Regions from separate parts of the Streptomyces sp. NPDC006208 genome, predicted to be linked through region 3. Evidence: riboswitches for the same ligand, from Rfam matches in the RefSeq annotation. Region 3 holds a riboswitch; each other region holds the start of a gene.
The links. A riboswitch is a leader RNA that binds a small molecule or an ion and turns the genes downstream of it on or off. The one in region 3 is predicted to bind thiamine pyrophosphate.
Positions count from the first base shown of each region.

Region 1: linked by a shared signal. The riboswitch ahead of thiO (glycine oxidase ThiO) and the one ahead of ABZ208_RS25190 (thiamine ABC transporter substrate-binding protein) in region 3 are both predicted to bind thiamine pyrophosphate.
Region 2: linked by a shared signal. The riboswitch ahead of thiC (phosphomethylpyrimidine synthase ThiC) and the one ahead of ABZ208_RS25190 (thiamine ABC transporter substrate-binding protein) in region 3 are both predicted to bind thiamine pyrophosphate.

Region 1 is NZ_JBEXSW010000009.1:114,843-119,741, reverse strand. It holds gene pknB (Stk1 family PASTA domain-containing Ser/Thr kinase) at 1-107, opposite strand, end outside; gene ABZ208_RS09560 (thiazole synthase) at 247-1,041, opposite strand; gene thiS (sulfur carrier protein ThiS) at 1,046-1,261, opposite strand; gene thiO (glycine oxidase ThiO) at 1,258-2,415, opposite strand; TPP riboswitch at 2,413-2,525, opposite strand; gene ABZ208_RS09545 (FAD-dependent oxidoreductase) at 2,838-4,013, shown strand; gene ABZ208_RS09540 (Rv2175c family DNA-binding protein) at 4,057-4,422, shown strand; gene thiE (thiamine phosphate synthase) at 4,497-4,899, shown strand, end outside.
Region 2 is NZ_JBEXSW010000006.1:178,860-183,758, reverse strand. It holds gene ABZ208_RS06715 (IclR family transcriptional regulator C-terminal domain-containing protein) at 253-1,023, shown strand; gene ABZ208_RS06710 (SsgA family sporulation/cell division regulator) at 1,154-1,588, shown strand; gene ABZ208_RS06705 (YibE/F family protein) at 1,614-2,963, opposite strand; TPP riboswitch at 3,034-3,147, shown strand; gene thiC (phosphomethylpyrimidine synthase ThiC) at 3,140-4,899, shown strand, end outside.
Region 3 is NZ_JBEXSW010000033.1:1,246-6,144, reverse strand. It holds gene ABZ208_RS25195 (iron ABC transporter permease) at 1-1,196, opposite strand, end outside; gene ABZ208_RS25190 (thiamine ABC transporter substrate-binding protein) at 1,235-2,332, opposite strand; TPP riboswitch at 2,328-2,432, opposite strand; gene rlmN (23S rRNA (adenine(2503)-C(2))-methyltransferase RlmN) at 2,493-3,599, opposite strand; gene ABZ208_RS25180 (hypothetical protein) at 3,860-3,997, shown strand; gene ABZ208_RS25175 (DUF6233 domain-containing protein) at 4,019-4,192, shown strand.

The sequences.
Region 1 (4,899 bases), on a different contig from region 3:
ACGGCCCGGTAGACCGTGGCCATGCCGCCGACGGCGATGCGCTCATCGACTCGGTAGCGGCCGTCGAGCACCTGCCCGACGAGGGGGTCCTGAAGGGTCGTATCCACGCCGTCGAGTCTACGATCCGTGACGGACAGCGGTTTACGGGTCTGGCAGGACCGCAGCGGTACTGAAGCCGAGCTGTGACAGCGTGCAGCGGTCCGGGGCCCCGCTCCCGGGCGCGCCCGGGAGCGGAGCCGTCCCGCCTCAGAACGCGGGCCGCTCCGGATCCAGCGCCGCACGCCCCTCGTGGGGCGAGGACGCCTCGGCGAAGTGGCGCCGCGGGATCCGGCCGGCCCGGTACGCCAGGCGCCCGGCCTCCACGGCGTGCCGCATCGCCTCCGCCATCAGCACCGGTTCCTGCGCCCGGGTGACCGCCGACGCCAGCATCACCGCCGCGCATCCCAGCTCCATCGCCAGCGCCGCGTCCGAAGCGGTGCCCGCGCCCGCGTCCAGCACCACCGGTACCCGCGCCTGCTCGACGATCAGCTCGAAGTTGTGCGGATTGCGGATGCCGAGGCCGGACCCGATCGGTGAGCCCAGCGGCATGACCGCCGCACAGCCCACGTCCTCCAGCTTCCGCGCGAGCACCGGATCGTCGTTCGTGTACGGCAGCACCGTGAACCCGTCGTCGACCAGGACCTCCGCCGCGTCCAGCAGCTCGACCGGGTCGGGCAGCAGCGTGCGCTCGTCCGCGACGACCTCGAGCTTGATCCAGTCGGTGCCGAGGGCCTCGCGGGCGAGGCGGGCCGTGAGCACCGCCTCGCCGGCCGTGAAACAGCCCGCCGTGTTCGGCAGCACCTGGATGCCCAGCCGGGTCAGGACGGACAGCACCGAGCCCTGGACGGTCGGGTCGAGACGGCGCATGGCCACGGTGGTCAGTTCGGTGCCGCTCGCGACCAGGGAACGTTCGAGCACATCGAGGCTGGGCGCTCCGCCCGTGCCCATGATCAGGCGGGAGGTGAAGGTGGTCCCGCCGATGGTGAGACGGTCGTCGGCCATGGCGTCAGCCCCCCTGCACGGCGGTGAGGACCTCGACGCGGTCTCCGTCGCCGAGCCGGGTGCCCGCCCACCGGCTGCGCGGCACGACCGTCTCGTTGACGGCGGCGGCGACCCCGGACGGCGCGGCCGTGAGCGCGGCGACGAGCGCGTCCAGAGTGGTGCCCGCGGCGCACTCGCGGGCCTCGCCGTTGACGGACACGTTCAGTACGGAGACGTTCATGCGGGCTGCTCCTGGGGGACGGGGGAGAAGCGGCGGGGCGTGAAGGGGCGGGCCTCGTAAGGCAGTTCGCCGTCCGTCAGCGCGGCGGACAGCGCATCGCCGGTGACCGGCGTGAGCAGCACCCCGTTGCGGTGGTGGCCGGTGGCCAGCAGCAGACCGGGCAGAGCGGTCGGGCCGAGCAGCGGGGCGTTGTCGGGGGACCCCGGCCGCAGCCCGGCGAGCGTCTCGGTGAGCGGCAGCTCGGTGATCCCGGGCACGAGCTCGTGGGCGTCGCGCAGGAGCTCGTACACCCCGCCCGCGGTGACGGTCGTGTCCCAGCCGAGCTCCTCGCTGGTCGCGCCGACGACCAGCTCGCCGTTCTCGCGCGGCACGAGATAGACGTGGCTGCCGCGCACCACCGCCCGCACGGTGCGCGACAGGAACGGCGCGTACGCGCGCGGCACGGTCAGCCGCAGCACCTGGCCCTTCACCGGGCGCACCGGGGGCAGCACATCGTCCGGTACACCCGCCAGCCGGCCGCTCATGCTGCCGCCCGCCAGCACCACCTGGTCCGCGCCGAGCTCCGACCCGTCAGCGAGCATCGCGCCCACCGCCCGGTCGCCGACCACGACGAGGCGCTCGGCCCACGTACGGCGCAGTTCGACGCCGGCCCGCTCACAGGCCTTGAGCAGAGCCGCCGCCAGCCGCCGCGGATCGACCTGGTGGTCGCCGTCCACCCGAAGGCCGCCGCGCACACCGGGTGCGAGCATCGGCTCGAGGCGCCGGCACTCGCGGCCCGTCAGCCACTGCGAATCGAGGCCCGACCGGCGCTGCAGGGCGTGCAGTTCGCGCAGATGCGCGCGGTCGTCGGAGTCGAGGGCGACGGCGAGTGTGCCGCAGGCGCGGTAGCCGACCCGCTCGCCGGCGGCGTCCTCGAGTTCGGCGACGAACGCGGGGTAGCGGCGCGCGGATTCGAGGTTGAGGGCGAGCAGGGTCTGCTCGCCGTAGTGGAGTTCGGTGACGGCGGCGAGCATGCCGGCCGCGACCTGCGCGGCGCCGCGGCCGGGCTGCGGATCGGCGACGGTCACACGCAGTCCGCGCTGCGCCGCCCGCCAGGCCGTGACCAGACCGATGATTCCGCCCCCGATGACAAGGACGTCTGGTGAACGAGACATGGGCGTCCAGCCCCTCCCTTCGCCGGCATGACCCGGATCAGGTTCGTACGGTCGGAGGCCGGCCAGCCTCCCTCTCAGCCCGGTCCGTCCGGGCTCCCGCGAGTGCTTTACGGTGGCCACCATAGCCCCACGCCCCGAAGCGAAGTAAGGGAGCCGAAGGCCCGGCAAGGCCGCTCCGCGGACTCCTGCCGGCACCCGTGGCGGACCGGTCCTCGGGCCGTGCCCCGAACCCGGACCAGGGTCACCTACCACGAGGAAGAGGGCCTGATCCGGGCCGGCCCGGAAGGGCGGCGTGAGGAGCGCCGTCCAGCAGGTCCTGGAGCAAGAACCCTCCTGACGAACCGTCAGGTACGTAAGGTTGTCGGGTGAGCGAGCAGCAGACAGCACAGGGCGTACGGCGAGTGGTGGTCGTCGGCGCGGGCATGGCCGGCGTGCAGACCGCGGTGGCCCTGCGCGAGGCGGGCTTCACCGGCCCCGTCACCCTCATCGGTGCCGAACCCCATCAGCCGTACGACAGGCCCCCGCTCTCCAAGGCGGTCCTGCTCGGCAAGGCCGAGGGCTCGGCCTTCGACGTCGACTTCGAGGCGCTCGAGGTCGAGCTGAGGCTGGGTGTGGAGGTGACCGGCGTGCGCCCCGCGGCACATGAACTGGACACGGCCGCCGGGCCCGTTCCGTACGACGTCCTGGTGCTGGCGACGGGCGCGGAGCCCATCACCCTCCCCGGCACCGAGGGGGTGCCCGGGGTGCATCTGCTGCGCACCCTCGACGACGCGGCGCGGCTGCGCCCGGTCCTGGCGGAGCAGCACCGGATCGTGGTCGTGGGCGCGGGCTGGATCGGTGCCGAGTTCGCGACGGCCGCCCGCGAGGCAGGCTGCGCGGTCACCGTTCTCGAGGCCGCCGACCGGCCGCTGGCCGGTGCGCTTCCCGCGCAGGTGGCCGCCCCGATGGCCGAGTGGTACGCCGATTACGGCGTCGACCTGGTCACCGGCGCTCGCGTGGCCGCGATCGAGGAGGGCAGCGTCGCCCTGGCCGACGGGCGCCGCATCCCGGCCGGTGCGGTCGTCGTCGGCGTCGGCGCCCGGCCCGCCACCGGCATCCTCGCTGGTTCGGGAATCACTCTCGGCGCGGACGGCGCAGTCGAGGCCGACCGGTATCTGCGCACTTCCGTGCCCGACGTGTACGCCGTCGGGGACTGCGCCTCCTTCCCCTCGGGGCGCTACGGCGAACGGCTGCTGGTGCACCACTGGGACAACGCGCTCCAGGGTCCGCGTACCGTCGCCGCCAATGTCATGGCCGACGCCCGCGGCGCGGAGCCGGAGGTCTACGACCCGGTGCCGTACTTCTGGTCCGAGCAGTTCGGGCGCTTCGTGCAGTACGCCGGTCATCACGCCGCGGCCGACGCCTTGCTGTGGCGTGGCGACCGGGCCCAGGACACCTGGTCGGTGCTGTGGCTGCGCGACGGCGCGCTGGTCGCCCTGCTGGCCGTCGGCAGGGCCCGCGACCTGGCGCAGGGCCGCAAGCTCATCCAGTCCGGCGCGCGCCTCGACGCGGGGCGGGCCGCGGACCCGTCCGTCCCTCTGAAGGCGGCTGTCGGATAGCTTCCGGCTACCGACTGTCAGTCCCGGATGGCAGGCTTGTCCTGTGACCGAGATTGACGCAAAGATCGATGCCCTCGTCCCCGCCTGGCTTCACCTGCCGGACATCGCGGAAATGCTCGATGTCGAGGTGACGCGCGTGCGGCAGCTGGTCAAGGAGGGCCAGCTGATCGCCGTGCGCCGCGGTGAGAACCGGACCCTGCAGGTGCCGGCCGCCTTCATCGACGGCACGAAGGTCGTCAAGGGCCTCTCCGGGACCTTGACGCTCCTGCGGGACGACGGCTTCTCCGACGAAGAAATGCTGGAGTGGCTCTTCACTCCGGACCCGACCCTGCCGGGCACCCCCGCGCAGGCGCTCGGCGAGAATCGCGGCACGGAGGTGAAGCGCCGGGCCCAGGCGCTCGCCGTCTGATCCGATCCACCGACCGTGGTGTACGGGCCGGCCGGTCCGGCCCGTACGCCACTCACCCATGGGGGGAACCGCTCATGTCCACCGCACGCGCTCTGCTGTCCGACGCCCGGCTGTATCTGTGCACGGACGCGCGCAAGCGCCAGGGGGATCTGCCCGCGTTCCTGGACGCGGTGCTGGCGGCCGGGGTGGACATCGTGCAGCTGCGCGACAAGGGCATGGAGGCGGGTGAGGAGCTGGAGCACCTCCAGGTCTTCGCCGACGCCTGCCGCCGGCACGGCAAGCTGCTGGCGGTCAACGACCGGGCGGATGTCGCGCATGCCATCGGGTCGGACGTGCTGCACCTCGGGCAGGGCGATCTTCCCGTCCCGGCCGCACGGGCCGTCCTCGGCGACGAGGTGCTCATCGGCCGCTCCACCCACGCCGAGTCCGAGGTGGCCGCCGCCGCGGCCGAGCCCGGCGTGGACTACTTCTGCACCG
Region 2 (4,899 bases), on a different contig from region 3:
GAGGCAGCCGGTACGACAGTTAGCCCGGCCGGGGGAACGCCCTTGATAAACCCGCCCCCGGCCCGGCGCTGCCATTAGAGTGGAAAATCTTCGCCGCTTCTTGAGTGATTCCTCCGGCAACCAGCGCTGTGACCAGCACTTCCGGCGCTGCGCAGGCTGAATGCCGGGTCAGTGCCCGAGTGAGCGGCGGCCGCGCGGGGGCGGCCCCCGCGGGCGGGCGGGCTGCCCGTCACCACGCCTGGGGGGTGACCTTTGGCCGGAGCTACGAATGCCGCTGTCCCTACCCTGATCGGCTCGGTGCAGCGGGCGCTGAGACTGCTGGAGGCCGCGGGCGCCCATCCGGACGGAGCCCCCGCCAAGCAGCTTGCCCGTGAGGCCGGAATCCCGCTGCCCACCGCCTATCACCTGCTGCGCACCCTGGCTCATGAGGACTATCTGCGCCGGGAGAAGGGCGTGTTCGCCCTCGGTACGGCCGTCGACCGGCTGGCCGTCGGCGGCGCGGTGCAGAATCGTCGCAGCACCCTTGAGGACTCGCTGGCGCACTGGCGTGATGCGATCGGGGTCCCGGTCTACTTCGCGGTCTACCGCGAGGGTGAGATCGAACTCGTCGCAGTTGCCGACACCCCCCAGGCCCCCGCGGTGACGGAGTGGGCGGATTTCCGCGAGACCGGTCATGCGCATGCGCTCGGGCAGTGTCTGCTCAGCCAGCTCGACGACCGTACCCGCCGGGATCATCTGGACCGCCATCCCGTGCAGCCGGTGACCCCGTACTCCGTGCGCAACCGGTGCGCGCTGCTGGAACGGCTCTCCTCCGTCGGGCGGACGGAAGTGGTGGTGGAGCGTCAGGAATATGCGCTCGGCACGGTCTGTGCCGCGATTCCCATCACAGCCGGCTCCGCCGCGGCCACGATGGCCATTTCACTCCCCCTCCACCAGGCAGCGCGGCTACTCCCTGCCGTGGAACAGTTGCGCAGTGGTATCGCTGGGCTCCTGGGGTCACTCGCCTTCTCTATCAGTATCTGAAATATCACTCCTTGTGATCTGTTAGCCCTTCCACCACGATTACGTCAAGAGGGCCTACGGGGATCGTTCCTGGCCGTTTTCTTGCTCCATAAGCACGGTTCATTCAGCTTCGTCACCTGCGAGGTATGTGATGCGCGAGTCGGTCCAGGCCGAGGTCCTGATGAGTTTCCTCGTCTCCGAGGAGCTCTCCTTCCGGATCCCGGTGGAGCTCAAGTACGAGACGGGGGACCCCTATGCGGTGCGGATGACGTTTCACCTGCCCGGCGATGCGCCCGTGACCTGGGCGTTCGGCCGCGAGTTGCTGCTGGACGGGATCAACGCGCCCAGTGGGGACGGCGATGTGCACATCGCGCCCACACAGCCCGAGGGACTCTCGGACGTCAGGATCCGGCTGCGCGTCGGGAACGACTCCGCGCTCTTCCGGGCCGGGGTGGCACCCCTCGTCGCCTTCCTGGACCGCACGGACAAGCTGGTTCCCCTCGGCCAGGAGCGCGCGCTCAGCGACTTCGACGAGAGCCTCGTGGCAGCGCTCGGGCGCATCCTCGCCGAGGAGAACGCCGGCTGACCTTGCCGCCTCGTCTCCCGGCCGGCTACTTCTTGCGCCGGCGGCCCCGGCCGCCGCGGCCCGGCGATCCGCCCTGCGCCGCGGGCGATCCGGACACGCCCGCAGCAGCCGCAGTCCTGTCGGCGGAGACGACCAGTGCCGCAAGGCCCGTGGTCAGCGGTACGGAGGCGACCAGCCCGATCGACCCCACCAGAGTCCGCACGATCTCCTCCGCCACCAGTTCGCTGTTCGCCACGGTGCCCACGCTGGACTGTGCGATGGAGAAGAGCAGGAGCAGGGGCAACGCCGCGCCCGCATAGGCGAGTACGAGAGTGTTGACGACGGACGCGATGTGGTCGCGGCCGATGCGGATGCCCGCCCGGTAGAGGGCACGCGGGCCCATCGCCGGGTCGGCCTGGTGGAGTTCCCAGACCGAGGACGTCTGGGTGACCGTCACATCGTCGAGCACACCGAGCGAGCCGATGATGATGCCGGCCAGCAGCAGACCGCTCATGTCGATGTCCGGATACAGGCCGTGGATCAGTCCGGTGTAGTCGTCGGTGTTGCCGCTCAGACTCGCCCAGTCGATGAACACAGAGCCCAGCAGCCCGATCAGCAGCAGGGAGATCAATGTGCCGAGCACCGCGACCGAGGTGCGCGCACTCAGCCCATGGCACATGTAGAGCGCGCACAGCATGATCGCGCTGGCCCCGACGACCGCGACGACCAGCGGATTCGATCCCTGGAGAATCGCGGGCAGGATGAACATGGTCAGCACGGCGAACGAGACGGTCAGCGCGATCAGGGCCATGACGCCACGCATTCGTCCCACCAGGACGACGGCGAGCGCAAAGATTCCGGCGAGTACGACCATCGGCACCGTACGGTCGACGTCCGTCACCGAGTACTGGAGATCCCGGGGCGCATCGGGTGCGTATGCCACCACCACCCCCTGCCCCGCGCGCAGTTGGCGCGGCGCGTCCGGCGGGACGATCTCGGTGAAGGTCCGGCCCTTGTCCTTGCCGCTCGTGACCTCGATCGTGGCCTTCCCGCAGCTGCCCTGCTGGGCGTTGCCGGCCTCGCGCCCCTCGGGGGTCGACGTGTCGCCGGTCGGCGGGACCTGCCCGACGTTGACGTCCGCGCAGTCCACCTTCTCGACCTTGACCACCTTGCCCTGCTCCGTCTGCCGGTCGAAGCCGACCCCGCTGCGCTCATGGCCGGGTACCCCGCCGGGCCACAGCACGGCGAGACCGACGACCACGGCCGTGGCGAAGGGGATCAATACGGCTGCGATGACCTTGCGAAGGTGTCTGGAGACGGGCGCTGCGGGCCCGTGGCTGTGCGTATGGCCGGTCGGGTGGCCGTGCGGTTCTGGGGCCTGCGGCGATGAGGTCACCGACCGATCATCGCAAGAAGCGACGGGCCCACTGTTCAGCACGCCGGATATGACGCTAGCGTGGTGGCACCTTTGAACACGCGGGAGCTCGGAGCACCGGGCTGAGAGGGCGCTGACGACGCTGCGCCGACCGCCGAACCTGTTACCGGGTAATGCCGGCGTAGGGAGTAGGTCTCATGACCATGTCGGACGCACGCACGCCTGCCTCGATGCAGAACGACGAGGCAGGGAAGTCCATCGGCTGGCACAAGGGATACGTCGAGGGCTCGCGCCCCGACCTCCGGGTGCCGGTGCGCAAGGTGCACCTCACCAACGGCAGCGACGTGACGCTGTACGACACGTCCGGCCCGTACACGGATCCGGCGGTGGCGACCGACGTCCGTCGTGGACTTGCCCCGCTGCGCGAGAACTGGATCGTCGGCCGCGGTGACACCGAGGAGTACGCGGGCCGCCCTGTGCGCCCTGAGGACGACGGGCTCAAGCACACTTCACCGCGCGGGGGACTGCGCAATCTCGACGCGGTCTTCCCGGGCCGCCCGCGGCAGCCGCGCCGGGGCCGCAACGGGCAGGCGGTCACCCAACTCGCGTACGCGCGCCGGGGCGAGATCACACCCGAGATGGAGTACGTCGCCATCCGCGAGAACGTGTCGCCCGAGGTGGTGCGCGAGGAGATCGCCGCCGGCCGGGCCGTACTTCCGGCGAATGTGAACCATCCCGAGATCGAGCCGATGATCATCGGTAAGCGGTTCCTGGTGAAGGTCAACGCCAACATCGGAAACTCCGCGGTCACCTCCTCCATCGAGGAGGAGGTGGAGAAGATGACCTGGGCGACGCGCTGGGGCGCGGACACGGTGATGGACCTGTCCACGGGGCGCAACATCCACACCACGCGGGAGTGGGTGCTGCGCAACTCCCCTGTCCCGATCGGCACGGTGCCGCTCTACCAGGCCCTCGAAAAGGTCGACGGCAGGGCCGAGGAGCTGACCTGGGAGATCTACAAGGACACCGTCATCGAGCAGGCCGAACAAGGCGTCGACTACATGACGGTCCACGCGGGCGTGCTGCTGCGCTACGTGCCACTGACCGCGCGCCGCAAGACCGGCATCGTCTCGCGCGGCGGCTCGATCATGGCGGCCTGGTGCCTGGCGCACCACAAGGAGTCGTTCCTGTACGAGAACTTCGAGGAGCTCTGCGAGATCCTCGCCTCGTACGACGTCACCTACTCCCTCGGGGACGGGCTGCGTCCCGGCTCGATCGCCGACGCCAACGACGAGGCGCAGTTTGCGGAGTTGAGGACGCTCGGTGAGCTGAACTCGATCGCCAAGCGCCACAACGTCCAGACGATGATCGAGGGCCCGGGGCATGTCCCCATGCACAAGATCAAGGAGAACATCGACCTTCAGCAGGAGATCTGCGAAGAGGCCCCCTTCTACACCCTGGGGCCGCTGACCACCGATGTGGCGCCCGCCTACGACCACATCACCTCCGGAATCGGCGCGGCGATGATCGCCTGGTGGGGCACTGCGATGCTCTGCTACGTCACGCCGAAGGAGCACCTCGGGCTGCCCAACCGTGACGACGTCAAGACCGGTGTCATCACGTACAAGATCGCCGCGCATGCGGCGGACCTCGCCAAGGGGCACCCGGGGGCCCAGGAATGGGACGACGCGCTCTCGGACGCCCGGTTCGAGTTCCGCTGGGAGGACCAGTTCAACCTGGCCCTCGACCCGGACACGGCACGGGAGTTCCACGACGAGACGCTGCCGGCCGAACCGGCGAAGACCGCGCACTTCTGTTCCATGTGCGGTCCGAAGTTCTGCTCGATGAAGATCAGTAGAAGCATCACGGAGCAGTTTGCCCCTGACCTGCTCTCTTCTGCTTCAGAAGAGGAGATCGAGGCAGGGATGCTTGAGAAGTCCAAGGAGTTCGCAGCAAG
Region 3 (4,899 bases):
AGATCCAGTGGCGGCTCGTCGAGTGTGATCAGGAAGCCGAAGCCGACGGTGACGGCCGAGACACCGAGCGGCAGCATCAGCAGCGCGTCGAAGCCACGCACGAACCGCCCGGCCCTCCGGGTCAGCGCGGCGGCCGCGAGCCCGCCGACGGCCACGGCGATGGCGGTGGCCACCAGGGCGTACTGGAGGGAGTTCCAGACCGCTTCGACAGGCGGCACCAGGAACGCTCCGCCCGTCGGGTCCACCGTGCCGAGCTCGCGGTAGTACGCGAAGCCGTATCCCTCCGGGGTGTCGAAGGACCGCTCGACGAGCACCGCGAGGGGCGCGAGGAGCAGCAGCGCGACTGTGGCGAGGACCGCGCAGAGCAGCGCCCACTGGCCGGCGCCGCGCGGCCGGCGTGCGGTCAGCGCCGGATCGACCAGGCGCAGGGCGCTCTCCCGCCGTCGTACGGTCCAGGCGTGCACGGCGAGGACCGTCCCGACGGCCGCGAGCTGCACCAGAGTGAGCACGGCTGCCGTGGACAGGTCCAGCAGGTGTGCCGTCTGCCGGTAGATCTCGACCTCGAGGGTGGCGAAAGTGGGTCCGCCGAGGATCTGCACCACACCGAAGGAGGTGAAGGTGAACAGGAAGATCATCAGCGCGGCCGCTGCCACGACGGGGCCCAGCGCCGGCAAGGTGACGCTCCGCCAGGCGGCGAATCGTCCGGCGCCGAGCACACGCGCGGCCTCCTCCTGGCGCGGGTCGAGCTGGGACCAGAGTCCGCCCACCGTCCGCACGACGACGGCGTAGTTGAAGAAGACGTGCGCGAGCAGGATCGCCCACACGGTGGTGTCGAGGCGTACGCCCCACAGGTCGTCGAGGAGTCCGCCGCGTCCCAGCAGCGCGAGGAACGCGGTGCCGACGACGACGGTGGGCAGCACGAAGGGAACGGTGACCACCGCTCGCAGCAGCCGCTTGCCGGGGAAGTCGAAACGGGCGAAGACATACGCGCCTGGCAGCGCGATCAGCAGGGTGAGCGCGGTGGATGCCAGCGCCTGCCATGTGGTGAACCACAGCACCCGCAGCAGTTCGGGCCGCCCGAGTACCTCGCCGATCCGTCCCAGCTGCCATACCCCGTCGACGTTCAGACCGCGTCCGACGATCGCGGTGACGGGGTAGGCGAAGAAGAGCGCGAAGAACGCGACGGGCACGGCGATCAGAGCCAGCCGCGCCGCGTTCCCGCGGAGGGTGCTGCTTACTTCAGGACGAGCGAGGACCACGACTGGACCCACTGCTCACGATTCTTGGTGATCGTCCCGGGAGCGACGGTCTCCGGCTTGTCGACGACCGCGCCGTGCTCGGTGAAGAGCGCAGGCAGCTTCGCGTCCTTGACCACCGGGTTCACGAACATGTTCAGCGGCATGTCCTCCTGGAACTTCTTGGTGATCAGGAAGTCCAGCAGTGCCTTGCCGCCCGCCTCGTTCTTCGCGCCGTGCAGCAGACCCGCGAACTCGATCTGGCGGAAGCAGGTGCCGGTCGCGACGCCGGTCGGGGCCTCGGCAGGCTGCGGGTCCGCGTAGAGCACCTCGACGGGCGGGCTGGAGGCGTAGGAGACGACGAGCGGACGGTCGGCCTTGGCCTTCTTGCCGCCGGCGGAACCGGAGAACTCCTCGTTGTACGCCTGCTCCCAGCCGTCGACGACCTTGACGCCGTTGGCGTCGAGCTTCTTCCAGTAGTCCTGCCAGCCCTCGTCGCCGTACTTGGCGACCGTGCCGAGCAGGAAGCCGAGGCCGGGCGAGGAGGTGGCCGCGTTCTCGACGACCAGGAGGTTCTTGTACGCCGGTTCGGCAAGGTCGTCGAAGGTCTGCGGCGGCGCGAGCTTCTTGTCGGCGAAGTACTTCTTGTCGTAGTTGACGCAGATGTCGCCGGTGTCGACGGGGGTGACGCGGTGCTTGCCCTTGTCGAGCTGCACTTCGTCCGCGACCTGGTCGAGGCCCTTGGCCTCGTACGGCGTGAACAGGTCGTTCTGGAGGGCGCGCGAGAGCAGGGTGTTGTCCACGCCGAAGAAGACGTCGCCCTGGGGGGAGCCCTTGGTGAGGATCTCCTTGTTGAGCGCCGCGCCCGCGTCCCCGCTCTTGAGGACCTTGACCTTGTAGCCGGTCTGCTCGGTGAACTCCTTCAGTACCGCCGGGGACGCCGTGAAGGAGTCATGGCTCACGAGTGTGACGGTCCTGGATTTGCCCGAGCCGCCGTCCGAGGAGTCCTTGGACTGCTCGCCGCAGGCGGCGAGTGCGGCGATGCCGAGGGCACCGACGAGTGCGGTGCTGACGGCACGGCGAAGCTGGCTGTTCATGATGGTGCTGACTCCCTACGCCGGTATGACCCGGATCAGGTCCGAGGGTCTGCGGCCTGGCCGCACTCTCAGCGCTGTGTGCGCTCCCCTGTCGGAATGTTCATTGTTCATTTGTGCGAAAGCACGGGCACAGTATCAGCCATGGCCGGCAGGCCCTGCCTCAGCGCTCGGTCGCCGCGAGCTGTCCGCAGGCTCCGTCGATCTCCTGGCCACGCGTGTCCCGGACGGTCACCGGCACACCGTGGGCGGCGATGGCCTCCACGAAGGCCTTCTCGTCCTCGGGGCGCGAGGCCGTCCACTTCGATCCCGGGGTGGGGTTGAGCGGGATCAGGTTCACATGGACGCGCCTGCCCTTGAGGAGGCGGCCGAGCAGATCGCCGCGCCAGGCCTGGTCGTTGATGTCGCGGATCAGCGCGTACTCGATCGAGATCCGGCGGCCGGACTTCTCCGCGTACTCCCAGGCGGCGTCGAGGACCTCGCGGACCTTCCAGCGGGTGTTGACCGGGACCAGGGTGTCGCGCAGCTCGTCGTCCGGAGCGTGCAGCGACACGGCGAGCCTGCACTTGAAGCCCTCGTCGGCGAAGCGGTGCATGGCCGGCACCAGCCCGACGGTGGAGACGGTGATTCCACGCTGCGAGAGGCCGAGACCGTCGGGCTCGGGGTCGGTGAGACGGCGGATGGCGCCGACGACCCGCTTGTAGTTGGCGAGCGGCTCGCCCATGCCCATGAAGACGATGTTCGACAGCCGGGCCGGGCCACCGGGCACCTCGCCGTCGCGCAGGGCGCGCATGCCGTCGACGATCTGGTGCACGATCTCGGCGGTCGACAGGTTGCGGTCGAGGCCCGCCTGCCCGGTCGCACAGAACGGGCAGTTCATCCCGCAGCCGGCCTGCGAGGAGATGCACATGGTGACCCGGTCGGGGTACCGCATCAACACGGACTCGACGAGCGTGCCGTCGTGCAGCCGCCACAGGGTCTTGCGGGTCGTGTCGTCGTCGCACGAGATGTGCCGTACGACCGCCATCAGGTCGGGCAGCAGCTCGGTGGCGAGCTTCTCGCGCGCAGCGGCGGGGATGTCGGTCCACTGGGCCGGGTCATGGGCGTACCGCGCGAAGTAGTGCTGCGAGAGCTGCTTGGCGCGGAACGGCTTCTCGCCGATCGAGGCCACGGCCTCCTTGCGCTCGGCGGGCGTGAGGTCCGCAAGGTGCCGCGGGGGCTTCTTGGCTCCGCGGGGGGCGACGAAAGTGAGTTCTCCGGGCTTGGGCATGGTGCTACCAGTGTCGCAGACGGAATCTGGTGACCTGCGGGCCTTGATGCTCGCGGTGGTCGTCGTCGGTCGTTAGTGGTCACTGCTGGGCGCCCTCGGACGGCCCACAGACGGCCCAGCCCGGAGTGCGTTCTAGCTGGCCAGCAAGCCAAAGAGAAGCGCGAACGGCACCGCTGGAGCCGTGGACCACGGCATGGCGAACCTCCCCCGCGTGTGGTCTCTCTGTCGAACCAGGGCTCCCGAGATCTAGGCTCGAACATGTGTCCGAACAAGTGCCTCGCCTGGAGCGCCTGCGCAGCGTCCGCCAGTGGCTCGCGTGGCAGCTGCGCCGCACTGACAAATCCATCGCAGAGCTGGAGCGTCAGGAGGCAGCCGCCGCGTGCGCCCTGCCGCCGTGAGAGCCGGAGTGGAAGCTTTCGATGCTGCGAGCAGATGGCAAACCCAGCCCGGACGCGGTACACACGAGCGCCAGCGGCATGGCTGGCAACCTCACGAAGCGGCTGACCCACGACCAGGCGCTTAGCGCGCTCACACAGGACGGCATCACGGCGTGCCCTTACTGCCGGCCAGACACGGACCTCGGTGCGCTGTGAACCGGGAACCGTCGCACTACCGGATTTGGGCGGACCACCACGGTGAAGCCGGCCGACCCGGTGGGTTGTGGTCCAGAAGCCGGTGCGTTCCATCGGCTGGACGGGCAGCACCAAGCCTGCGGGGGCCTGACGGATGAAGTCGTCCAGGGTGATGGCGCTGGATTGGGAGTCGACATGGGTGGCACCGCAGCCGGTATAGGCCCCCGGGGGCAGCGATGCCCCTGGCGGCTGGTGCACTCCCAGACAAGGACTTTCCGGTACCCACCAAGGATGCGAAGTTCGTATCGCGGGTTCTCGATCTGGGGAAGACGGGCCTGGTTGGAGCGGAGGATGGCGACGGTGGCGCCCTCGGCGATGATGGAGCTGGCGGTATGCCAGGCAACCGCCTCCCGCTCGGCGGCGAGGGACCGACGGGTTCGCTCCCTCGCTCCATATCGCTGCTTGAACGGCGAGTGCTGCATCTCGTAGGAGACGTGCTGAGTGCCGACGAGAAGAGCATCGAACGCGTACGGCCGTCGCCGGCACGGGCTTCACGCCGGGCCTGGAACCCTGCGGCCACACCTATGCGTTCGACACGATCGCAGTACGCCTTGTGCTCGTCGATCTCCAGCGCCTGATAGGGGTGGTCGGCACTTTCACCGGGCTGGTGAGAGATGACACGGCCGCCCTTGTTGTGGGAGTAAGTCTTCATCCAGTGGGTGACGCGG